Regions from separate parts of the Mesorhizobium sp. M1273 genome, predicted to be linked through region 2. Evidence: riboswitches for the same ligand, from Rfam matches in the RefSeq annotation. Region 2 holds a riboswitch; the other holds the start of a gene.
What was found. Region 2 has a riboswitch for cobalamin ahead of NKH30_RS26690 (DUF1636 family protein). Riboswitches for the same ligand answer to the same signal wherever they lie in the genome.
Positions count from the first base shown of each region.

Region 1: it holds a riboswitch for cobalamin, as region 2 does, so the genes downstream of both, metE (5-methyltetrahydropteroyltriglutamate--homocysteine S-methyltransferase) here and NKH30_RS26690 (DUF1636 family protein) in region 2, are expected to answer to the same signal.

Region 1 covers NZ_JAMYLV010000031.1:28,025-39,512, forward strand. Annotated here, with positions in the region: gene tyrS (tyrosine--tRNA ligase) at 1-50, shown strand, start outside; partial or broken gene NKH30_RS25505 (MFS transporter) at 280-1,600, shown strand; gene NKH30_RS25510 (helix-turn-helix transcriptional regulator) at 1,813-2,646, shown strand; gene NKH30_RS25515 (hypothetical protein) at 2,964-3,218, opposite strand; cobalamin riboswitch at 3,773-3,973, shown strand; gene metE (5-methyltetrahydropteroyltriglutamate--homocysteine S-methyltransferase) at 4,069-6,405, shown strand; gene NKH30_RS25525 (FMN-binding negative transcriptional regulator) at 6,513-6,731, opposite strand; gene NKH30_RS25530 (dihydrodipicolinate synthase family protein) at 6,766-7,668, opposite strand; gene NKH30_RS25535 (trans-sulfuration enzyme family protein) at 7,721-8,953, opposite strand; gene pdxR (MocR-like pyridoxine biosynthesis transcription factor PdxR) at 9,037-10,533, shown strand; partial or broken gene NKH30_RS25545 (MOSC domain-containing protein) at 10,692-10,769, shown strand; gene NKH30_RS25550 (B3/B4 domain-containing protein) at 10,887-11,378, shown strand.
Region 2 covers NZ_JAMYLV010000034.1:47,642-59,129, reverse strand. Annotated here, with positions in the region: gene NKH30_RS26720 (precorrin-3B C(17)-methyltransferase) at 1-65, opposite strand, end outside; gene NKH30_RS26715 (precorrin-2 C(20)-methyltransferase) at 62-820, opposite strand; gene NKH30_RS26710 (precorrin-8X methylmutase) at 817-1,464, opposite strand; gene cobG (precorrin-3B synthase) at 1,461-2,930, opposite strand; gene NKH30_RS26700 (cobaltochelatase subunit CobN) at 2,927-6,586, opposite strand; gene cobW (cobalamin biosynthesis protein CobW) at 6,605-7,636, opposite strand; gene NKH30_RS26690 (DUF1636 family protein) at 7,633-8,067, opposite strand; cobalamin riboswitch at 8,106-8,309, opposite strand; gene NKH30_RS26685 (winged helix-turn-helix domain-containing protein) at 8,339-9,538, opposite strand; gene NKH30_RS26680 (NADH-quinone oxidoreductase subunit A) at 9,874-10,239, shown strand; gene NKH30_RS26675 (NuoB/complex I 20 kDa subunit family protein) at 10,230-10,811, shown strand; gene NKH30_RS26670 (NADH-quinone oxidoreductase subunit C) at 10,817-11,419, shown strand; gene NKH30_RS26665 (DUF2059 domain-containing protein) at 11,416-11,488, shown strand, end outside.

The DNA.
Region 1 (11,488 bases), on a different contig from region 2:
TCCCGATCCGGCTTTCGCTCGGCCGGAAGCGCCACACTGTTGTAAAGTAGGGTTTCAGCAAATGCTGTCGCAGAAATTCTGCCCGCTTAGCGGATATTGCAGACATTCGCGTCGAGTTCCCTGAGGAATGTCGAGAGACACTCCTCAGGGGGTAGTTAAGGCCGCCAAGTTTTCTGGGTTAGCAGGCGCGCCACTGTGGCAGCTTGGCTTGTATGGCGAGGCCATGGTTGAGTGAGGCGAACCAAATCCAGCCCCGCGGTCGTCCCGAAGCTTCCCACAATGGCGAAGAGAACATCTTCACTGGTTCCTTTTCAGCACAAGACCTTCCGTTCGCTATGGTCGGCTGCACTCGTTTCGAACCTTGGCACCCTAGTGGAAGGTGTGGCGGCGGCTTGGCTGATGACGAGCATCGCCACCTCCCATGGAATGGTGGCGCTCGTCCAGTCATCGACCACCCTCCCCTATATGATCTTCTCGCTCGCGGCGGGAGCGCTCGCGGACAACTTTGACCGTCGCCGGATCATGTTGACTGCGCAACAGCTGATGGTCTGCGTATCCGCCTTCCTGGCGTTCCTGACCTATGCGGGGGAAATGACACCCTGGACCCTTCTGGCTCTCACCTTCCTGATCGGCTGTGGTTGGGCATTGCACGATCCCTCTTGGCAAGCCTCCATGGGAGATATCCTGCCTCGCGAACACCTGCCAAGCGGGGTTGCGCTCAACGGCATGAGCTACAATCTCATGCGCAGCATCGGGCCGGCGATTGGCGGCCTAATCGTGGCCACAGCCGGTGCGGCCTTCGCGTTCCTCTTCAACGTCCTTTGCTACTTCGCTCTGATCGCTGCGCTGTTGCGATGGAAAGCCGAACGGGCACGACAAGCGCTGTCGCGGGAGGCTTTCGGCAGTGCGATGGCGGCGGGCTTCCGTTACGTGCTCTTGTCGCCGAACCTTCTCAAGGTGATGTGCCGGAGTTTCATTTTCGGCCTCACCGCCGTTGTCATTTTGGCTCTCCTGCCGTTGGTCGCTCCCGAACAGATCAAAGGGACCGCAGTCACCTACGGCGTGATGCTCGGCTTCTTCGGCCTGGGAGCGATTTGCGGCGCGCTCCTCAGCGGGCGGGTCCGAGAAGTTCTCTCCAACGAATGGGTCATTCGCGGTGCGTTCTTTGTATTGGCGATCAGCTGCTTCTTTCGGGCATGGAGCGAGCACGTTGGGCTGAGCTGTCTCAACCTCATGCCAGCCGGTGCGGCCTGGATTCAATCATTCTCGCTGTTTAACGTCACAGTGCAGCTTTCGGCGCCGCGGTGGGTGGTTGGACGCGCCCTCTCTCTATCAGACGGCCACGTACGGCGGCATGGCGGCGGGAAGCTGGCTTTGGGGCGAACTGGCGGATGTCCAAGGTGTTTCGGGAGCCTTGCTCGTCCGCCAGCTGGTTCTTGTCATTGGGGGACTGATGGGCATCCTTCTGCGTCAGCCGGATTTTGAAACGCTCAATCTGGATCCGACCAACAAGTTCAGCGAACCGACGCTGCAACTTGACCTGCGGCCACGAAGCGGTCCGATCATGGTGATGGTCGACTATCGTGTCGATCAGAGAGATCCAGACTCGCCCACAATAATTATCTGAATTTCAGCAGTAATTTTTGATCGCCCCATTCGTGCTGTGTACCAGCCCTGTGTCTGGCGCAAGTGGTCACGAACGGCTGCCGGAGCCTCGAAGACGCCCTAAAAACACATGCTGCGATTTTTGAACACGCTTGACGATTAGATTAATTCATCCACAATGCGTGTGTTGAACACGCGAGGTGAGTTATGAACATGAAAGAGCTTAGGGTTCGACTGGGCATGACTCAAAAAGATTTGGCAGAGCAGATGGCAACGACGCAACAGACTGTGGCCCGTTGGGAAACAGGCAAAACGCAGTTGAACGTCGAGCAGATCAAGGACCTTTGTCTCACGTTGAAATGCACGGTCGAGGAGCTGCTGGGCTGGAAGATTGATGTCGAGGAGTGGCGCACGAGCCCGTTTGCAATTGCCGATGCCGAAACGCGATACGGCACGCTCAGAATCAAGACGACTGTTGGCAGCCGCCAATATCCTATCGATGAAAAGGCGCGTGAATCGATTTTACGTCAGTTGAAGGAACTTCATAATCTTCGTAGAAATAACACAAGCAGGCCATGGCTGTATTGTTGGAGCCTTGACAACAAAATACTCTTGATAAATCCGCAATATGTCCGCACCATTGAGCTTATCGGTGAAGATGTAGAGGAGATGCCAGAGTATTATCATCCAGAAATCTATCGGGCTTTGGATGACTGGGATAAGGGTGAGGTTTCAGGAAAGCTGAAGAAAGAATGCGATGCCATCATCGCAGAGATGGGTGATCAGGAAGCCGTGCGCATGGCCTCCTATGTTCGCGTCACATATGACGACGGAGAAGATGAGTGGAACTTCTTGGATGAAGAAACCGCTACGACTTTCTTCGGATTGGAAGCTGCGACCTTTGACGTTCCCCAGTGTAGTTTCGCCGAAGTGGAGGAAGAAGGTTACTACCGAGCGCGATACGCCAACCTTGATCGCGTCGCGGTGATGGAGGTTCCAAGCGACCGTTATCACAGATTGACCGCGCCCGAGGAAGCTTAGAACCATCCACGAAGGGCGCATGTTACATCTCGACCTTGCGTGGTGCGTTTTCAGTACGAGATGACGTTAAGCGTAGGTAGCGGCAGGTAAGAGTGCTCGACCAGAAGCTCAACTGCCTCCTCAATATCGCTGCCGATGTGCCGCAGGACACGTCCACGGGAGCGTGGATAGGCGTAAAGTTCCTGCACTCCACGGTCCGCTCTCCCATCGCCGGTGTGTGCCCGACGCCATCTTGTGGACGAGCTTGGCCGCCTGCACCCGGTTGTATTCCGGCTTGCGGTCCGCCTGGGCGGTCCGCCGCGATGGCTATCTCCATGTCAATCGGCGCCGAACTTTGACTGCCCGCTGCTTTTGATGAATTTGGCGAGGTCCCGCGCATAATCACTCTTGGTCTTCTCCTTGAGGCCCTGTGTCGCGAACTTGTGGTCCAGCAGGGCAAACAGGTCCAAGTCCCCTTCCGCCTGTGGCGCTGGCTTGCCCTCACCGCCCTCGGCTTCCCAATTGGGGACCGCTTCTGCGCGCTGCACCGTGGCGATTGTCCGCCCAAGACGCATCACAAGATCGAACGCCAAACCGTGCGCGTGCACGACGATTTGCCGCTCAGGCCTCATTTGGACAGGACTTGAGCTGGCCCGGTGGTTTGAGCCGGGTTACCTTGAGCCGGTGGGCTGCGAACAAGCAGTTCGAGACATTGGCCTCGATCACTTCGCAACACGCCGCTGCGCCTGGCCTCGGTGTGCTCCCCCCGAAATCGTTGTGTCATATCACCGAGGGCTCACGGCCAACAGCTTCCACATGGGCAACAGCCTCGCCATTGAGCCGAATATGGTCGCGAGCAGATCACCAACGAAGCGGTCGGAACCTCGGAGCCGAAGTTCGACGCCGAGGTGGTTCGCATGATGCGCTAAGCAGCACCACGGCGCTTGCCGGTATGTTTGCTGCCGGCAGCCGACGAACTCCTATCCTCCTGGACAAGGGCGCCGTGCGTCATTGCTTTGATTTACCGGCCGCTCAAGGCTTCCACAGTTTTCGCTTTCGAGGCGACCTTTGGAACATGCCAACGGAAATTTAACATAACGACATAAACATTTCTTTATGCGGCGTTGACAAAGAAGCGAACTGCTGTAATTGTCTCCCGCGTCGTGGTTCTCCGTACGGCGCTGCCGCAGCGGAGCTAAGAGGGAAGCCGATGCGATGCCGGCGCTGCCCCCGCAACTGTTAGCGGCGAGCCAACCCCACTCATGTCACTGAGGCGAATAGCCTTGGGAAGACGGGTAGAGGCTATGACCCCGCGAGCCAGGAGACCTGCCACGGCGAATTACGTCCACGGGCGGGGTGTCTCGGTGGCCGCTGCAGCCTGGCGTTCGTGCCGGCCTGCTAGCGCCTTCCTTGTCACCGACGCCCCAACCATCGGGGTCTGGCATGACTGTCTCTCAGCAAATTCCTGTAGCAACGCTCGGCGTGCCCCGCTTCGGTCGTCGGCGAGAACTGAAATTCGCGCTTGAAAGCTACTGGTCCGGAAAGTCGTCCGCTGCCGACCTTCTCACGACCGCGAAGGCGCTCCGTGCCGCTAGCTGGGAGGAGCAGCACGATCGCGGCGTGTCGAAAATCCCGTCGAACGACTTCTCGCTCTACGACCATGTGCTCGACACCGCAGCCATGGTCGGCGCCGTTCCATCCCGTTACGGCTGGAATAGCGGCGAGGTTCCACTTGACATCTACTTCGCAATGGCGCGGGGCAACCAGGGTCAGACGGAGGATTGTCGACACGCTGGTCACCAGCAGGCGGCTCATCGGTCTGATGTAACCGCGATGGAAATGACCAAGTGGTTTGACACCAACTATCACTACATTGTGCCGGAACTCAACGATGATCAGACGTTCGCCCTCTCGTCGACGAAACCGGTCGATTACTTCATCGAGGCTAAAGCTCTCGGCGTTCACACACGCCCAGTCATCCTTGGACCGATCACCTTCCTCAAGCTGGCGAAATCGCCTGCCGAAGGATTCGATCCCATCGCGCTCCTGCCGCGGCTGCTGCCCGTCTACGAGCAACTCCTGCAGAGGCTGAAGCTGTCTGGAGCCGACTGGGTGCAGATCGATGAGCCAGCGCTTGTCCTCGATCTGAACCCGAACGAACGAGCTGCGTTCGAATTCGCCTATGGCCAGCTGTCGAAAGCCGCGCCCGAGCTGAAGATCATGCTGGCTACCTATTTCGGGCCGCTGGGAGACAATCTCGAAACCGCGGTTTCTCTGCCCCTGGCCGGGCTGCATATTGATCTCGTGCGCGCTCCCGAGCAGCTGGAAACGGTGGGTCGGCTCGCACCGAAGGATCTGGTGCTCTCGCTTGGCTTGATCGATGGCCGCAACGTCTGGCGTGCGAACCTGCCCGCCATTCTCGACCGCATCAAACCGATCGTCGCCGGCTGGCCCTTGGACCGCGTCGAGATCGCGCCTTCTTGCTCGATGCTGCATGTGCCGATCGACCTCCGCATGGAGACGGAACTCGACGCGGACATCAGGTCGTGGCTCGCCTTCGCGGCCCAGAAGACCGACGAGTTGGTGTTGCTTGCCCGGGCCCTGTCCCAAGGCAGGGATGCGGTGGCAGGCGCGTTGAAAGCGTCTGCCGAGGCTGCCGCCACTCGCGTGACATCCACGAAGATCCATGACCCGCTGGTTGAGGGGCGGATCGCCACCATTGACGACAGCATGAAGCGACGAGAGAGCGCTTTTGCCGAGCGCTCCAGAGTCCAGGCCGGCACGCTCGGGCTGCCGCCGTTCCCGACGACGACCATCGGGTCCTTCCCGCAGACGCCGCAGGTACGCAGGGCGCGGGCCGCTCATGCGAAGGGCCAGCTGAGCTATGTCGACTACGAGACCTTCCTGAAGAAGGAGATCGAGGCTGCAATTCGCTGGCAGGAAGAGATCGGGCTGGACGTGCTGGTGCACGGTGAGTTCGAACGAAACGACATGGTACAGCATTTCGGCGAGCAGCTGTCCGGCTTCGCCTTCACCCAGCATGCCTGGGTGCAGAGCTATGGGTCGCGTTACGTGCGCCCCCCCATCATCTTCGGCGACGTATCGAGACCCAAGCCGATGACGCTGCGCTGGTGGCAATTCGCCCAGTCGCTTACGGAAAACCCTGTGAAGGGAATGCTCACAGGCCCGGTGACCATTCTCAACTGGTCTTTTGTTCGCGACGACGTACCCCGCTCCGAAGCATGCCGCCAGATCGCGCTCGCCATCCGCGACGAGGTGACGGATCTCGAATGGTCCGGCGCAAGGATGATCCAGATTGATGAGGCCGCGTTTCGCGAAGGATTGCCACTGCGCCAGTCTGATTGGAACGACTATCTCGACTGGGCTGTCGAATGCTTCCGGATCGCTTCAACGGGTGTAAAGGACGCGACTCAAATCCATACCCACATGTGCTACTCGGAGTTCAACGAGATCATCGACGCGATCGCTGAAATGGATGCGGATGTCATTTCGATTGAGACGTCGCGCTCGAAGATGGAACTGCTGGACGCCTTCACGAGCTCCAAATATCCGAACGAAATCGGTCCCGGAGTCTACGACATTCACTCACCACGCGTCCCGGAAGTCGGCGAGATTTCGGATCTCGTCATGCTTGCCCGCGAGCGACTGTCGGATTCCCAACTGTGGGTAAACCCGGACTGTGGCCTCAAAACACGCAAATGGGAGGAGGTCCGCCCTGCCCTGATGAACATGGTCGATGCAGCACGTGCGCTCCGGTAGAAAGTGTAGGCCGGAGGGTTTCCTGGTTGCTCACCATGTGGTGAGTGACCGGCTGCCGCATGTCGGCCGTGAATGTGCCAAAACGCGATCACATCCTTTGAAATAAGTCACTCGAGCGAGAATGTGCACTTTCCTTCGGCACGTGTATTAATCGCGCAGGAGTAAAGGGTACCGTTTTCTCCCTGTGACGTGTCGAGTTCGAAGGGGATGTGATTGGCGTCGAGACCGCTCCGGCCATGGGTTATCAGCATGCCAAGTGCACTGTTCTCGATCAGTTTGTAGAGGACTTCTCGGCTCGGTTCATCGAAATGCGCGGGTAAATACATGACAGTTCCTTTCACTGGCCGCCGGGTTCGCTATTCACCGGTTGACATCCGATGGTAAGCGTTCCAACGCGGCGGCGATCTGGCGCTTCGCTGCTGAGGGCAGAGGCAGGATGGGACGCGGGGGGTCGGCACGGCAAATGTCGAGCAATTCGGCAAGTGCATAGACGACGCGAACGCTCGAGAACTCCTTGAAGAGGCTCCAGAGCGGCGCAAGCGTGGCATCGATCCGTCGCGCTTCGGCCGCATCGCCCTGCTGCGCCGCCGTGACGATCTTCACGCAGACCTCGGGCAGGATGCCGGCGAGGACGCTGTACCATGTGTCAGCGCCGGCGATCATGGCCTCTGCGGCGTTCCAGTCGCCGCTGTAGCCGATCGAGAACCCTTCCGGCACAGTGCGCCTCTGGTCGGCCAGATGGCTCTTGATCGCATCGCCCTTGTCTGTCGGATTCTTGATAGCGACGATCCCCCGCACCTTTGCCAGGCGGCTGACGAGTGCTGGGGTGAAATGGAAATGCGTCGTTCCTGGATTGTCGTAGACGACGATCGGCAGGCCGCTCTCGCACGCCACCGTCGAGAAATGTTCGAACACCTCGTCATCAGTGAGCGGGGTGTAAGAGGCGGCGGCAAGCAACCCCGCGGCAGCCCCAAGGGCCTTGGCGTCCTGCGCGAGCCTCACTGCTTCGTCGGTGCGCAGCGCGCCCACACCCACCACGACCGGCATTTGTCCCCCGGTTTCGTCCAAGGTCTCGGCGAGCGCCCGTCGCCGTTCCTCGCGCGTCAGATACATGTATGTGCCGGTGCTGCCGAGAAGACCGATGGAATCGACCTGAGCGGCGCAAAGCCTGGCAATCAGCTTGCGCAGAGCAACGGTATCGACGCGGCCGTCACGATCGGCGGGCGTGATGGGAAACGCGGAAAGACCGCTCAGGAATGCCATGGCAAGGCTCCAGGTTTGTGCGTGAGCGCAGGACTGGCCGGACGACAGGTCATCACAAGGCGTCCAGAGCCCGCCGCAGGTCGGCGATTAGGTCATCGACGTCTTCAAGACCCACCGAGAGACGCATGAGGTCCTCGCCGACTCCATCGGCCAGATGCGCATCCTTGCGGATCGGCTGACGAGCACGGGTCAGGCTTGCCGGATGATAGATGAGGCTGTCGGCATCGCCGAGGCTGACAGCCCGGGTGATCAGGTTGAGCCGGTCCATCATCCGCCGCGCGCCCTCGAACCCAGCGTGGAGGCCAAAGGCCAACATGCCCGACCCTTGGGACATCTGCTTTCGCGCCGTCACCTGATCAGGGTGCGAGTCGAGGAAGGGATAACTCACCCATGCCACCGCCGGGTGCGCCTCGAGCGCCTGAGCCACCGCAAGGGCAGTGGCGCTGTGCCGTTCCATGCGCAGCGTGAGCGTCTTCAGACCGCGCAGGATCAGGAAGGCTGACATGGGCGAGAGCGCTGCGCCGGTGATGTAGCGCAGGCCCGTTTCGTGCAGCGTGCGGAGCGTTTGCGCGTCGCCGAGAATGGCCCCGCCAAGGGCATCGCCGTGCCCATTGATGTATTTGGTCAGGGACTGGAGCACGAGGTCGGCCCCATGTTCGAGCGGCCGCTGGAGCGCGGGCGAGGCGAAGGTGCTGTCGACTGCAACCTTTACACCGCGCGCGTGGGCGCGCTCGGCAATGGCAGCGATGTCGAGGATGCGGCTCAGCGGATTCACCGGCGTCTCGAAGAAAACAAGCCGGGTCCGCTCGGTGATCGCGGCATCGAGATTTTGAGGATCGGACAGGTCGACCGCGACGACCTTGATGCCGAAGCGGGGGACCGCCTGTTCGACCATGGCAAGCGTGTTCGCATAAAGCGTCCTGTGGACGATGAGTTCATCCCCTTGGGACAGGAGCGACAGGATCAGCGTCCCGAAAGCCGCCATCCCCGAGGCAACGACCAGACCTGCCTCGGCTCCTTCCAGATTGGCAAGCCGTTGTTCGAGGATCTCCGTCGTCGGATTGTATTCGCGCGCATAGAGCCTTCCGCCAAGCGCGGCGGCGGCCTCGTTAGCTGCCACGCTTTCGAATCCATAGGTCGAGGTCAAGAAGACTGGCGGCTGAACGGCATTGGAAAAGCCGGCCGGATCGTAGCCATGATGGATCGCCCGAGTGGCGAATCCGGGACCGGTGTCGTTGAGTGACCGCGTGAGAGCATCGGTTTCGGATTGATAGGAGCGGGTCATTCGGCCTCTGAGATCTTTCTTGGGTTTCCGAAAGATTGACGGCAAACTGGCCAATGTGAAATATCCAGTTGGCGATGAATGAAATGGTCCAGTCTTCAAGTGCCGGTTCTGCAGGTCGCACGCACGCGATGGGTGCACGCCAGATCTACGAGGCTCTTCGCGAGCAGATCCTCGGAAGTGTCTACGAAACCGGCAGTCAGCTGCCTTCCTCCCGAGGCCTCGCAAATGACCTTGGGGTTTCGCGAACGACGGTGACAGTCGCCTATGAGCAACTGGCCGCGGAAGGTTTCATCGACGTCCGTCAAGGCGCACGACCCCGCGTTGCATCTTCGTTGATCGGTCCTGAGACAAGCCGCACGCCTGCGAAACGGGTCGGCTCGGTTCTTCTGTCCGCCTATGGCGGCCGACTGCGCGTCACGCCGCCCTGGCCGGATTATCTGCCGACTGGGCTGAAGGTCGATTTCCGCTATGGCGACCTGGCGTCGTCAGACTTCCCCGCATTGGTCTGGAAACGTGCGATGAACGAGGCGATGGGGCAGCGCCCGTTGCGTCTTGCCTATGACGATCCGCGCGGCTCGCGCCGGCTGCGCCAGGCGCTCCAGGGCTATCTCTGGCGCGCCCGAACCCTGAGCTGCGACCTCGAGCAGATCATCATCGTCAACGGTTCGCAGCAGGGCCTCGATCTGTGCGCGCGCCTGCTTCTCGATCCCGCCGACCGCTTCGTCATCGAGGACCCGTGCTACAGGATGGCGCGTCAGGTCTTTGCCAGTACGGGTGCCTCGCCCATCCCGGTCACCGTCGACGAGGACGGGATGAAGACGGAGTTGCTGGCGGGGATCGGGGCGCGACTGGCCTATGTCACGCCATCGCATCAGTTTCCGCTGGGCGGCGTCATGCCGATCGCGCGCCGCCATCAGCTTCTGGAATGGGCGCGGCACGACAACGCATATGTGATCGAGGACGACTACGACAGCGAATATCGCTACGACATCAATCCGGTCCCTCCGCTGCACAGTCTCGAGGACCACGGGGCTGTCATCTACCTCGGCACGATCTCCAAGACGCTCTCGCCGATGCTGCGTATCGGCTACCTCGTCGTCCCGCCGGAATTGCAGGAGGTCTTCGCAACCGCCAAACAATTCGCAGACCGGCATTCGCCGGTGGCTGAACAGGAGGCTCTGGCTTGTTTGATCGAAAGTGGCGGCTACGAAAGCCATGTGCGGCGCGTGCGCAGGCTGAACGGCGAGCGTCGGGAGACGTTGTTGGGCGCCTTGCGGCGCAGCTTCGGAGGTCGCATCGCTGTCCAGGGAGCAGAGGCCGGACTGCACGTCGCCGTCTGGTTCAACGACCTGCCACGATCGCAGGAAACGGCACTGGTCGAAGCCGCCCGACGTGCGGGTTTGGGGCTACACCTGATCTCGCCCCTTTACGAGCGGCAGTCGGACGAAGGCCACATCGATCGCGTGGGGCTTGTCATGGGCTATGCCGCTTTGAGCATTCGGCAGATCGAGAAGGGCGTTGAGGTCCTGCGAGCGGTTGTCAGGCAGGTACAAGACGCGTTGCCGGGACACGGTGGCTAAAACGGCGGGGACGTGGCGTGCTGGCGAGGAAACCGACCCTTGGGCTGAACCGCGTTTCGTTGCAAAGCCAACTGGACTGGGAAAACGCCGTACCATGCTGTTGATCAGGCCAGTTTGGCGGCAGATTTTTCGTGCGAGACGAATTCCGAAAGCGATGCATGACCCGGCAAGGAAAGCTGCTTCACATCCATATCGCGCCCGCTGCCTCCTATGAAATGGAGGATCTGGAGGAGGCGTAGCTTGTTGCCGGCCGAGGTGGGCTCGAGCACCCGCAAGACATAATCGACGATCTCTATCAGGCCTTGTCCACCGCCGAATGATGGAATTATCCAGCGCATGGTGCGGCATGCACCATGGCGACGCCAGAAGATCTGGACGCTCTTCAAGCACCTTTCTTGAAACATTTCCCGAACCACCCGCGCAGCGCAAAGCCTCCCCATGAGAAAAGAGCATCCCATGTCTTTCACGCCATTGATTGCCGCGAGATCAAGGCCCGCTACCGGGATTTTCATCTGATCAGCATTGTGGTGCGGAACGCTGAAATCGACGTGCCGGATGCACAGGCGTTGAACGATACGATTGCGGCGGCGGAACAGGCGGCGCTTCGCGATGACGCCCAAAGGGACGCGCATCTTGCGGCGTGGGCCGTTGCCTACCAGGCTTTCGGCACAAAAGCCAATCGAACGCCGTGCTCGGCCGCCGCGCTTCTCAAGCGGGTGCGGAAAGATGGCTCTCTCCCGCGGATTTCCCCACTGGTTGATGCCTACAATGCCGTCAGCGTGTTGTACGGCGTTCCGATTGGCGGGGAAGATCTCGATCTCTACCAGGGGTCCCGAGACTTTTAATTGCGAAGGGAGCGGAGCCATTCGACACGATCCAGCAAGGTGAAATGGTAACCGAGCATCCCGAACCGGGCGAAGTCATCTGGTGCGACGATTCCGGTCTCACGTGCCGC
Region 2 (11,488 bases):
GCCTCTGGCGTCACCTGGTCGGCGTTGCCGGGCCCGAGGCCGATGACAGTGAGGCGGCCGCTCATGCTTCGGCTTTCAATGCGCTTGGCCGGCCCGACCAGCCGGCCACCAGCACGATGGCGAAATAAGGCGCCTGGTCGTCCTTTTTATCGACCAGCCGCATCGAGACGCCGCCCGGCATGGTGCCGCGCTCGACATAGATGGCCCGCGCCAGCTTGTCGGTTGCCTCCAGCGCGCGCCTGATCTTGGGCAGGTTGCGGCCGACCTTCATGATCACCGCAGCGTCGGTGTCGGCGAGGCGACGCGTCAGCTCGAATTCGCTCATGGTGCCCGGCAGCACCGTCAGCACGTCGTCGCCCTGGACGATAGGCAGGCCGGTCGCCGACCAGCAGCCGGACATGGCGGTGACGCCGGGGATGACTTCGCTCGGAAAGCGATGTGCCAGCCGGACATGAAGATGCATGTAGGAGCCGTAGAAAAGCGGGTCGCCCTCCGAGAGCACCGCGACCATCCTGCCGGCGCTGAGGTGCTCGGCGACCTTTTCGGCCGATTGCTCATAGAAATCGGTTATCTGCGAGCGGTAATCGCTGTGATCCTTGTCGATTTCGGTCGTCACCGGATAGAGCAGCGGCAGTTCAATCAGATCGGGGCGAAAATGGGTTTCGACGATGGCCCGGGCGTTGCTGTTGTTGCCGCGCTTAGCGAAATGCGCGACGACATCGGCCGCGGCCAGCGCGCGCACTGCCTTCAGCGTCAAGAGTTCCGGGTCGCCGGGTCCGGTGCCGACGCCGACAAGCTTGCCTTTTGCAATCGCATTCATAGGCCCGGCCTCGCCAATGCATTGAGGGAGGCGGCGGTCATGGCGCTGCCGCCCAGCCGGCCGCGCACGATGGCGTAAGGCACGCCATAGGAATTTTCGGCCAGGGCATCCTTTGATTCAGCGGCACCGACAAACCCGACCGGCATGCCGATGATCGCCGCCGGCTTCGGGGCGCCGTCGCGCAGCTTCTCCAGCAGATAAAACAGGGCGGTCGGCGCATTGCCGATGGCGACGACCGAACCGGCCATACGCTCGCCCCACAGGTCGATCGCCGCAGCTGAGCGGGTGTTGCCGATCTTTTTCGCGATGTCGGCGGTCCCCGGATCGCGCAGCCTGCAGATCACCTCGTTGCCGGCCGGCAGCCGGGCGCGCGTGACGCCGTGCGAGACCATCTGCGCGTCGCAGAAGATCGGCGCGCCGGCCCCCAACGCCGTGCGCGCGGCGGCGACGAAATCGCTCGAGAAAACGAAGTGTCGCGCAGCCTCGACCTGGCCGCAGGCGTGGATCATGCGGATAGCGATTTCGGCCTCGGCTTCGGAAAAGCGCGACAGGTCGGCCTCGGCGCGGATAATGGCGAAGGAGCGCTCGTAGATCGCCGTGCCGTCATGGATGTAGTCGTAGGCGTTCTGGGCGGGCATGCTCATTCCTGTCGGTAGATTTCGGTGATGCCGGCCGCGCCGAGCCTTGCCAGGCAGGCGGCAGCGGTTTCGCCGGAATGTCGTGCGCTGCGGATCGCCGCTGCAATGCGGCCGATGCCGTGCGCGGCGTCGTAGCCCGGCCTGTATCCGGCGGGCAATGCCTTTGCCGTCCCGTCCACGACAAGTCCGGCTCCGTTTTCGCCACCGACCAGGGTCAGCGCCGCCGGACCGGGATGGGCGCAACCCTTGGCGCAGCCGGAGATGTGCAGCGTCAGCGAGGAATCGAGGATATCGCGGTTTTCCACGGCGATGGTCTCGGCGATGTCGCGGGTGGCGATCCGGCCGGAGGCGCAGGCGGGTGCGCCGGGGCAGGCGGCGATCCTGGTGCGCGGATCGGCTGCGTCGGTGACAAAGCCGAGGGCTGCGGCGGTTTTCTGGAGGGAAAGACATGCGGCTGGGGAGAGGCCAAGCAAAAGCAGCGCGCGACCCGGCGCCAGGCGGATTTCGGTAGTGCCGAGGGTGAGGGCGTGTTCGGTGAGATCGATAAGCTTTTGCGCTGGTATGCTGCCGAACGGCAGGCCGATGCCGAGGGAGGTACTGCCGGCTGCCAGATCGAAAATTCCGATGGGCCGGCGATCCTTCGCGCCCCCCTCTGTCCTGCCGGACATCTCCCCCTCTAGGGGGGAGATTGCGCCTTCGTCGCCGCTTTCGCCAATCGCCGAAGGTGCTGGGGGGAAGCCGCCGGCGAAGCTGCAGATCTCCCCCCTAGAGGGGGAGATGTCCGGCAGGACAGAGGGGGGCGCGACGGATCGCCAACTTGCGAGGGATCTCAGCTGCCTCGCCGTCAAATCCCGCGCATGGGCATCGCGGCCCTTTTCGGCAACCATCCTGAGAATGGCGACAGCGATGTCACAAGCCGCATCTTCCTCGGACATCGCCAGCGGCGTGGCACCCTGCGCATCTCCGGCGAGCGATACCCGCCACTTAATTCCGTCGGCGGCCCGCACCCCGACCAGCCTGACATCGGCCGTAACCGCATCCATTGTCAGCTGCCCGCAGCCGTCAACAATCACCGAAACCTTCGGGCCAAGGCGTTGCGTAACACCGGCGTCCTCAATTGCCGCCCTAATCCGCTGCGCCATTGGGCGCGGGTCGGCTATCTCCTCCTGGTCGAGCCCGGCCAGCGGGCCGGTCTCGACCGGCACGCCGGTGCGCACCGCGATGCCGAGCGCATCGACCTCCATCGCCAGCAGCCGCGCGCTTGCGGGCGTCAGGCCGCGGATCTGCAGGCTGCCGCGGGCGGTCACTTCCATGATACCGTTGCCATGGCGCAAGGCAGATTCGCAGAGTCCGATCAACGATTTCGGCAACAGTCCTCCAGCGACCGGATTGAGCCGCACCAGCAGCCCGTCGCCGGTCTGCATCGGCGCGGACAAGGCGGGGCAGGCGCCACGGCGCGAGAAAGCGTTCATGCCGCCACTCCCAGAGCTTGCACTTCGGCAATCAGTGCGGCGAGATCGTCATCGATCGAATTGCGCAGCGGATGCCAGAGCCCGCGCCGCCGTGCCGACAGCAAACGCTCGGCAATCACCTTCGCCGCCGCCGGGTTCTCGCGCAGGATGAAGGCGCGCACCACGGGTTCGCCAAGATAGGCGTCGTGCACCGCCTCGATCAGCGTGCCCGATATGGCATGGGTAGTCTCAGCAAAGCCGACTAGACGGTCGACCGTCTCGGCGAATTCCGAGGCGCCGCGCGGGCCATGACGCATCTGGCCGGCGATGAAGCGCGGATTGACGGCGCGGGCGCGAACTACCCGGGATACGGCCTCACCAACCGAGCGCGGCTTCGGTCTTTGCGGGTCCGTGGTGTCGAGCACGATCACGTCGGCGTTTTTGCCGAGCGCGGCAAGTGCTGCCGAAAAGCCGCCGATGAAGGCGACGTCGGCCGAGCCTTCGAGGATGTCGCGGCCGGGGTCGTCGCCGGTATGAACCAGAAGGTCGGCCTCGGCGAGGCGATCCTCGAACGCGCCGGGCGCCGAAATGCCTTTGCCCTCGGAGCCGCCATAGACGTGCGAGGTGGCGGCGAGATAGGTGCGGCCGATCTCTTCGCGCGCGGCCCAGTCGCCGCTCGACAACAAGTCCTCGACGCCCGCGCCGTAAGTGCCCGGCGAGGTGCCGAAAATGCGCGGGCTGATCTTGCCGTCGATGCGGGCCCTGGCGGCGAGCGGGTTTTCCGAATCGTCCTCGTCGCGGGTCGCCACCGCGTTGGCCGCGGCGTCGATCAGCGCGATCTGGGTCGGGAACATGTCGCGGAACAGGCCCGATATGCGCCAGGTGACATCAATGCGCGGACGGCGGAGTGTTGCCGGCGGCAGCACATCTATGCCGGTGATGCGGCCGGTGGCGGAATCCCATTGCGGCCGGCAGCCCATCAGCGCCAGGCCTTGCGCGATCTCCTCACCGCCGGTGCGCAGCGAGGCCGAGCCCCAGAGGTCGATGACCAGCGAGCGCGGCCAGTCGCCATGCGATTGCATGTAGCTGCGGACGACTTCCTCCGCTGCCACCTTGCCCAGATCATAGGCGGTCGGCGTCGGCATGGTGCGCGGGTCGGCGGTAAACAAATTGCGGCCGGTGGGCAGCACATCGCTCCGGCCACGCGCCGGCGCACCGGCCGGACCGGCAGCGACGTGGCGGCCGTCGAGGGCGGCAAGCAGCGCGGTTTTTTCAGCTGCCGCGCTTTGCCGCCGCAACGGATCGGCCTCGCCTTCCGGCGAGCGGCCGTAAATGTGCAGGCCGTCCTTGATGGCGAAATCCTTGAGATCGCAGAGCCAGGCGTCGATGCGGCGCAGCGCTTCGTCGGGGACGTCGGTTTGGGCAACCCCGGCTTCCGAGGCGAGGCCGGTCTTTTCCGCCGTCTCGACGATCAGCTTCGCCAGGCGGTCGCGGCGGCGGCGGTCGAGCCCGTCGGCCTGGGCATATTCGTCAACCAGTCGTTCAAGCCGGTGCTGGTTTTCGTCCAGCCCGGCGCCGGTCAGCGGCGGCGGCAGATGGCCGAGCGTGACGGCGGCAATGCGCCGCTTGGCCTGCGCTGCCTCTCCCGGGTTGGAGACGATGAAGGGATAGATGACGGGCAGGGGACCGGTGACTATCTCGGGAAAGCAGTTTTCGCTGAGCGCCACGGTCTTGCCGGGCAGCCACTCCAGCGTGCCGTGGGCGCCGACATGGACAATTGCATGGATGCCGAGCGACTTGCGCAGCCAGAGCCCAAAGGCGACCAGCGCATGGCGCGGCGGCAGCGTCGGGTCGTGATAGTCGGCGCGGCGGTCGGCTGAGCGCCCGCGGTCAGGGGCGAGTGCCACGGTGACGTTGCCGAAGGTGGCTGTGCGGAAGGCGAATTGTTTTTCGCTGACCAGCAGCGAAGGTTGGCGTTCCGTCGCGCCCCCCTCTGTCCTGCCGGACATCTCCCCCTCAAGGGGGGAGATTGCGCTGTTGTCTCTACTTTCGCCAATTACCGAGGGCCTTAAGGGAGAGCCGGTGGCGGAACTGCTAATCTCCCCCCTTGAGGGGGAGATGTCCGGCAGGACAGAGGGGGGTGCCTCGCACAAACCTGTCTCATCTTCTGGATTTCCCCATGCGGCTTCCACCGCAGCGATGGCCGACGGCGGCAATTCCGTCGAGAAGGTCAAATACTCCTTCAATGCCAGCCCATGGCCGCCCTTTTCCAGCGTCTCCAGCAACTCGCGCGGTGTTTGCGGAATGCTTTCAACGGCGTAGCCCTGTTCGCTGAGGTCGTGCAGCATTGCCAGGACGCTGGACGGCACGTCGAGACCAACCGCGTAGCCGGTGCGACCGGGGGCGCTCGGATAGTCGGGGATCAGGATGGCGAGCTTGCGCTCCGCACGCGGCGACCGCTGCAGGCGCACGAAGGCCTCGACACGGTTCGCCACTTGCGCCACGCGGTCGGGCTCAGGCCGGTTGGCGAAGGCGCGGAAGGCCAGCGCCGGGTCGGTTTCGCTTTCGCCCTTGAATGAAATGGCGCCGGCCAGGATGCGGCCGTCGAGCTCGGGCAGGACGACATGCATGGCAAGGTCGGCGGGCGCCAGGCCGCGCTGATTGGTTTGCCAGATGTCGCGGCGGGTGGTTGCGACGATGACCTGGAACACGGGCACGCCGGCGCGGTCGAACAGGGTTTCAACGCCGGGCTCGGCACCCGAGGCGAAAGCTGTGGCGGTGATGATGGCGGCAGGCTTCAGGGTTGCGAGCGCGGTTGCGACAAAGGCGAGCGACGCCGGGTCCTTGAGGCTGGAGACGAACATAGGCACGGGAGCCATGCCGCGGTGGCGCAGGGCTTCGAAAAGCGCGTCGATGGGCGCGACATCGGCCGCGAGCAGCATCGAACGGTAGAAGAGAATTGGCACGACGTCCCCCTCCCCCTCGAGGGGACCCGCAGGGCCGGGTGGGGTCGTCACGGCAGTGCTCGACGTTTTGTGCAGGCGCGCTTCGGAGAGGACCCCACCCCCGGCCTGCGGCCGGGCCCTCCCCTCGAGGGGGAGGGGGACACCGCGTTCTACGACCCCCAGTCCCGGCTCGTAAAATCCCGCCTTTGGCACGCTAACAGGTTCGGCTACCGCCGCACCCGATCCAGCGAGACTTGCCAGCCTCTGCACCAGCGCCGTCATATTTGCCGGCCCGCCCTCGCGGAAGTAGCCAAGCAGGGCGTCCAACTCCTCGCGCGGCAGCGTCGAGCCTTCGATCAGTCGCAAATCCTCGTCGTGGCTCTCGCCCGGTAGGAGCGCCAGCTTGATACCGCGATTTCGCGCGATAGCGGCGAGCTGGTCGCAGCCATAGCGCCACCAGTCATAGCCGCCGAGGATGCGGACCAGAATGACCTTGGCGTGGCGGGCGACACTGTCGATCCACAGGTCGACGGACATCGGATGGCGCAGGTCGCGCAAGGCGGCGAGCCGCATCGACGGCAGGCGGTGCGCATCTGCCTTCCACGCCGCCGCCAGCCCGGCCAGGTCGCTGTCGGTGAAGGACAGCGCCACGACATCCGCAGGCGTTTGCCTGAGATCGACAGGCTCGGCGAGATCGTCGAGCGAGGCGGATGTGGTGGTGAGGATGTGCATCGCGGCTCGTACTTGGGGTCAGCCGGCGAGGATACGCTCGATGGCCGGGCGGTTCAGCCCTTTCAGGCCGATGACGACGAGGCGCGAGCGGCGGTCGTCTTCAGCGGTCCAGGCGCGGTCGTAATAGTGGTTGACGCGCGGACCGACGGCCTGCAGCAGGAGCCGCATCGGCTTGCCGCCGACTTCGACGAAACCTTTGACGCGCAACACGTTTTCTTCCTCCGCCGCCGTGGCGACGCGTTGTGCGAGCTCGTCCGGGTTGGACACAGATGCGATGTCGATGACGAACGAGTCAAAATCGTCATGTTCGTGGTCGAGCTCGTCGTCGTGGTGGGTCTTGCGGTTCTCGATTTCGTCCTCGACGGCGAGGCCGAGGCCGAGCAGCACCGAAGGGTCGACCTTGCCTTGCGAAGTCGGTACGATCTTCACCGCCCGCGCAACGTGCTTGCCGATGACGGCATTGGCACGGGCCGAGCCGGCTGCGTCCATCAGGTCGCTCTTCGACAGGATGATCAGGTCGGCGCAGGCGAGCTGGTCTTCGAACACTTCCTCGACCGGATCGTCATGGTCGAGCGTCTCGTCCTGCGCCTGCAGGGCGTCCATGTCGTTGGCTACGCGGCCATCAGCCAGCGCCGGTCCGTCGACCACGGCAATGACGCCGTCCACCGTCACGCGGCTTTTCACCGACGGCCACTGGAAGGCCTGGACCAGCGGCTTGGGCAAAGCGAGGCCGGATGTCTCGATCAGGATGTGGTCGACCCTCGGCGTCAGCGACAGGATCTGGTCCAGCGCCGGGACGAAATCATCGGCGACGGTGCAGCAGATGCAACCATTGGCCAGCTCGACGATGTTTTCCTCGGGGCAGGTGTCGATGCCGCAGCCCTTCAGGATCTCGCCGTCGATGCCGATGTCGCCGAACTCGTTGACGATGATGGCCAGGCGCTTGCCTTTGGCGTTTTCGAGCAAATGGCGGATCAACGTCGTCTTGCCGGCGCCGAGAAAGCCGGTGACCACGGTGCAGGGAACGCGCGAAAGGGAGGCAGCGGTCATGTCAGGTCCTTCAAAAGGTCAAGGGGAGGGATGCGGGCAACCAGGCCGCGCTTCAGGCAATCGGGACGGCCGCGCCATGGAATGAGCCCATCGGTCGAGGTGGCGAACAGCTTTGCCCCGGTGACGAGATCGGCGCCCCTGGTCGTGGTCAGATCACCAAAGACGTAACTCCAGCAGCCGTCGCGCAGCATGGCCGCGCTGAGCCGGCGCTTGCAATTGCCGAGGCATTCGACGGTGCGGATTTTGATGTTTTCGCTGGAAGCAGCGCGGCGCGTGTCCTCTGCGAGCAGTTCGCCAGCGCGCGGATGAGCGTCCGAACCGGTCTCGTCACGGCAGGACGAGCAGACGATGACGGTAACGCCGGCCGGGGAATCACCATGGCCGGACAATAAATCCGCTGTCTCAGCCGGAAAACTGCTGTCGCGTTCCAAATCAGGCTCCTTGCCCGGAAAACCCGCCAGGCGATCGGATTCTTAGGTCCTAGACGGCAGGTCTCCTGGCTCGCGGGTCATCGCCTGGGTGCCGCCTTCCCGGGAATATCCCAGTGGTTTTCGGCCTTGGCTCGTCGCTTACAGTTGCGGGGACAGCCGCGGATTTGAAATCGAGATTTCGCACCGCATTCCCTCTTGGCCCCTGCCGTTGCGGGCAGGGGACCGTCTGGAACGGATTTAGGCTTGTGGAGGCAGTTGTGTCAACGCACGTCTATGGCGCGGCGATATCCGCGAGCGGCCGGCCCAAATCGCCGGCAGCGGTCACCTCGATGCGTTCCAGGCCGAGCCAGCCCTGTATCTGCTTCAATTCCTTGAAGAGTTCGGCAGCGGTTTGTGGCGGGGCGCCGGGCTCCGCATAGGCGGCATGGACGCGCAATACGCCGGCCGGACGGTCGGCCCTGAGGTCAACGCGCCCGACGATGCTGTCGCCGAGCAGGAATGGCAGCACATAATAGCCATACCGCCGCTTTTCGGCCGGCGTGTAGATCTCGATGCGGTAGTGGAAGTCGAACAACCGCTCGGTGCGCGATCGTTCGAAGACGACAGGATCGAACGGCGCGAGCAAGGCGCGCGCCTCGATCCTGCGCGGCAAACGGGCGTCCTTGTGGAGATAGGCTGTTTTGTTCCAGCCGTCGACGCTCACCGGCAACAGCTCGCCGGCCTCGACCAGCTCCTCGATGCGGCCCTTGATGTCGGCGGGCGAGAGGCGGAAATAGTCGCGCAGGTCGCCTGCCGTGGCGATGCCGTGGGCACGGGCCGAGATGCGCAGCAATTCGCGGTGAGCGTCTTCGGGGGAGGGCGTTGGCAGACTCAGTATTGTTGGCGGCAGCACGCGCTCCGGCAGATCGTAGAACCGTTCGAAGCCGCGGCGATGCGCCGTGGTGATGCGGCCGGCCCAGAACAGCCATTCGAAGGCGTGCTTGGCATGGCTCCAGCCCCACCAGCCACCCGAACCCTTCTGCCCTTCGAAAGCCGACGCCGCGATCGGGCCTCGTTCGGCGACCTCGCGATAGATGTCTTCGATATAGGCGGCGTGCTCGCGGCCCCATTTGGCCAGTCCGCTGTACATTTCGTCGCCGCACTCGGCCCGCTGCATGCGCCAGCGCATCAGCGGATAGGTCTCGACCGGCAAGAAGGAGGCTTCGTGCGCCCAATATTCGAAGACCATGCGCTTGCGCGTTACGGCGGCGTCGTCGAGCAGCGCCAGCTTGTAGGGGCCAAGCCGCGAATAGAGCGGCATATAGTGGGCGCGCACCACGGCGCTGACGGAATCGATCTGCAGCAGGCCGGTACGGGCAAGCACGCGGGCCAGATGCCGGCGGTCAGGCGTGCCGGTGGGGCGCGGGTCATTGAATCCCTGTGCCGCGAGCGCAATGCGGCGGGCCATGGCGAGCGAGATTTTTTCCTTCATGAAGGCGGCATCCGGACGATTTTAGACAGAGAAAATGACCTGCGATTCCGTGCCATGCTAACAGGGTTTTGGCGGCATCCATGTCAGGAGAGAAAAGTGGAGTAAAAAGTGAAGGAAATCAAACAGGAGCGGATCGGACCAGTTTTCCCGGATATGCCGTCCAGCACCGCGATTTGAACAAGGTTTGACTTGCTTCGCCGAAAGCGCTGCGCTAACCCTCGCCGCGTTGCAGCATAGAGCCCCCTTAAAACGGTTCAGTGGTTAAACTGTCACGCTTCCGCAAGTGGGTCCGGTGCTGTAATCAGAGTGGATTGGCCGCCAACGGAAACTGCAGCATGAACGCACTTTTAGGTTCGTACCTGCCCATCGTCCTGTTCATCGGCGTGGCGCTGATCGTCGGGCTGGCGCTGCTCGCCGCACCGTTCCTGGTGGCCTACCGCAACCCCGATCCGGAAAAGCTTTCCGCCTACGAGTGCGGCTTCAACTCGTTCGACGACGCCCGCATGAAGTTCGATATCCGCTTCTACCTGGTGTCGATCCTGTTCATCATCTTCGATCTGGAGGTGGCCTTCCTGTTTCCGTGGGCGGTGTCGTTCAGCCAGATCGGCATGCTCGGTTTCTGGTCGATGATGGTGTTTTTGGCGGTGTTGACCATCGGCTTTGCCTATGAATGGAAAAAAGGAGCGCTGGAATGGGATTGAACGACAGTTCCGGTACGCTCGTCGCGCCGAAGCCCAAGGGCCTCATCGACCCCAACACCGGCAGGCCGGTCGGGTCCGACGATCCATTCTTCCTGGAGATCAACAACGAGCTCGCCGACAAGGGCTTTCTCGTCACCTCGACCGAGGCGCTGATCACCTGGGCGCGCAGCGGCTCGCTGATGTTCATGACGTTTGGCCTCGCCTGCTGCGCCGTCGAGATGATCCATACGTCGATGCCGCGCTATGACTCGGAGAGGTTCGGTGTCGCGCCGCGCGCGTCCCCGCGCCAGTCCGACATCATGATCGTCGCCGGCACGCTGACCAACAAGATGGCGCCGGCGCTGCGCAAGGTCTACGATCAGATGCCGGAGCCGCGCTACGTCATCTCGATGGGCTCTTGCGCCAATGGCGGCGGCTATTATCATTATTCCTATTCGGTGGTGCGCGGCTGCGACCGCATCGTGCCGGTCGACATCTACGTGCCCGGCTGTCCGCCGAGCGCCGAAGCGCTGCTCTACGGCATCCTTCTGCTGCAGAAGAAGATCCGCCGCACCGGCACGATCGAGCGGTGAGCGGCATGACCCAGGCGTTGAATGACCTCTCGACCTATCTCGGCGAGAAGCTGATCGGCCGGATCGGCGCGGCGGTGCTCGCCTATGGCGAACTCACTATCTCGGTCGAGCCGCGCGACCTGATCGAGGTGGTGACCTTCCTGCGCGACGACCCGAAATGCCAGTTCATTTCGATCATCGACGTTTGCGGCGCCGATTATCCGTCACGGGCAAAGCGCTTCGACGTCGTCTATCACCTGCTGTCGCCGAAGCAGAATATCCGCATCCGGCTCAAGGTCCAGGCCGACGAAGAGACGCTCGTGCCGTCGATCACCGGGATATATCCCGGCGCCGACTGGTTCGAGCGCGAGACCTACGATCTCTACGGCGTGCTGTTTTCGGGCCATCCCGATCTGCGGCGGATCCTGACCGACTACGGCTTTGAAGGCCATCCGCTGCGCAAGGACTTTCCGCTGACCGGCTTCGTCGAGGTGCGTTACGACGACGAAGCCAAGCGCGTCATCTACGAGCCGGTGGAGCTCAAGCAGGAATTCCGCAATTTCGATTTTCTGTCTCCGTGGGAAGGTACGGATTACGTGCTTCCAGGCGACGAAAAGGCGAAACAATGATAAAAATATCACGGCATTGGCTTCCGATCGTGATCGTATCGTTTTTCGCGCTGTTGGCCGGTGACTTGA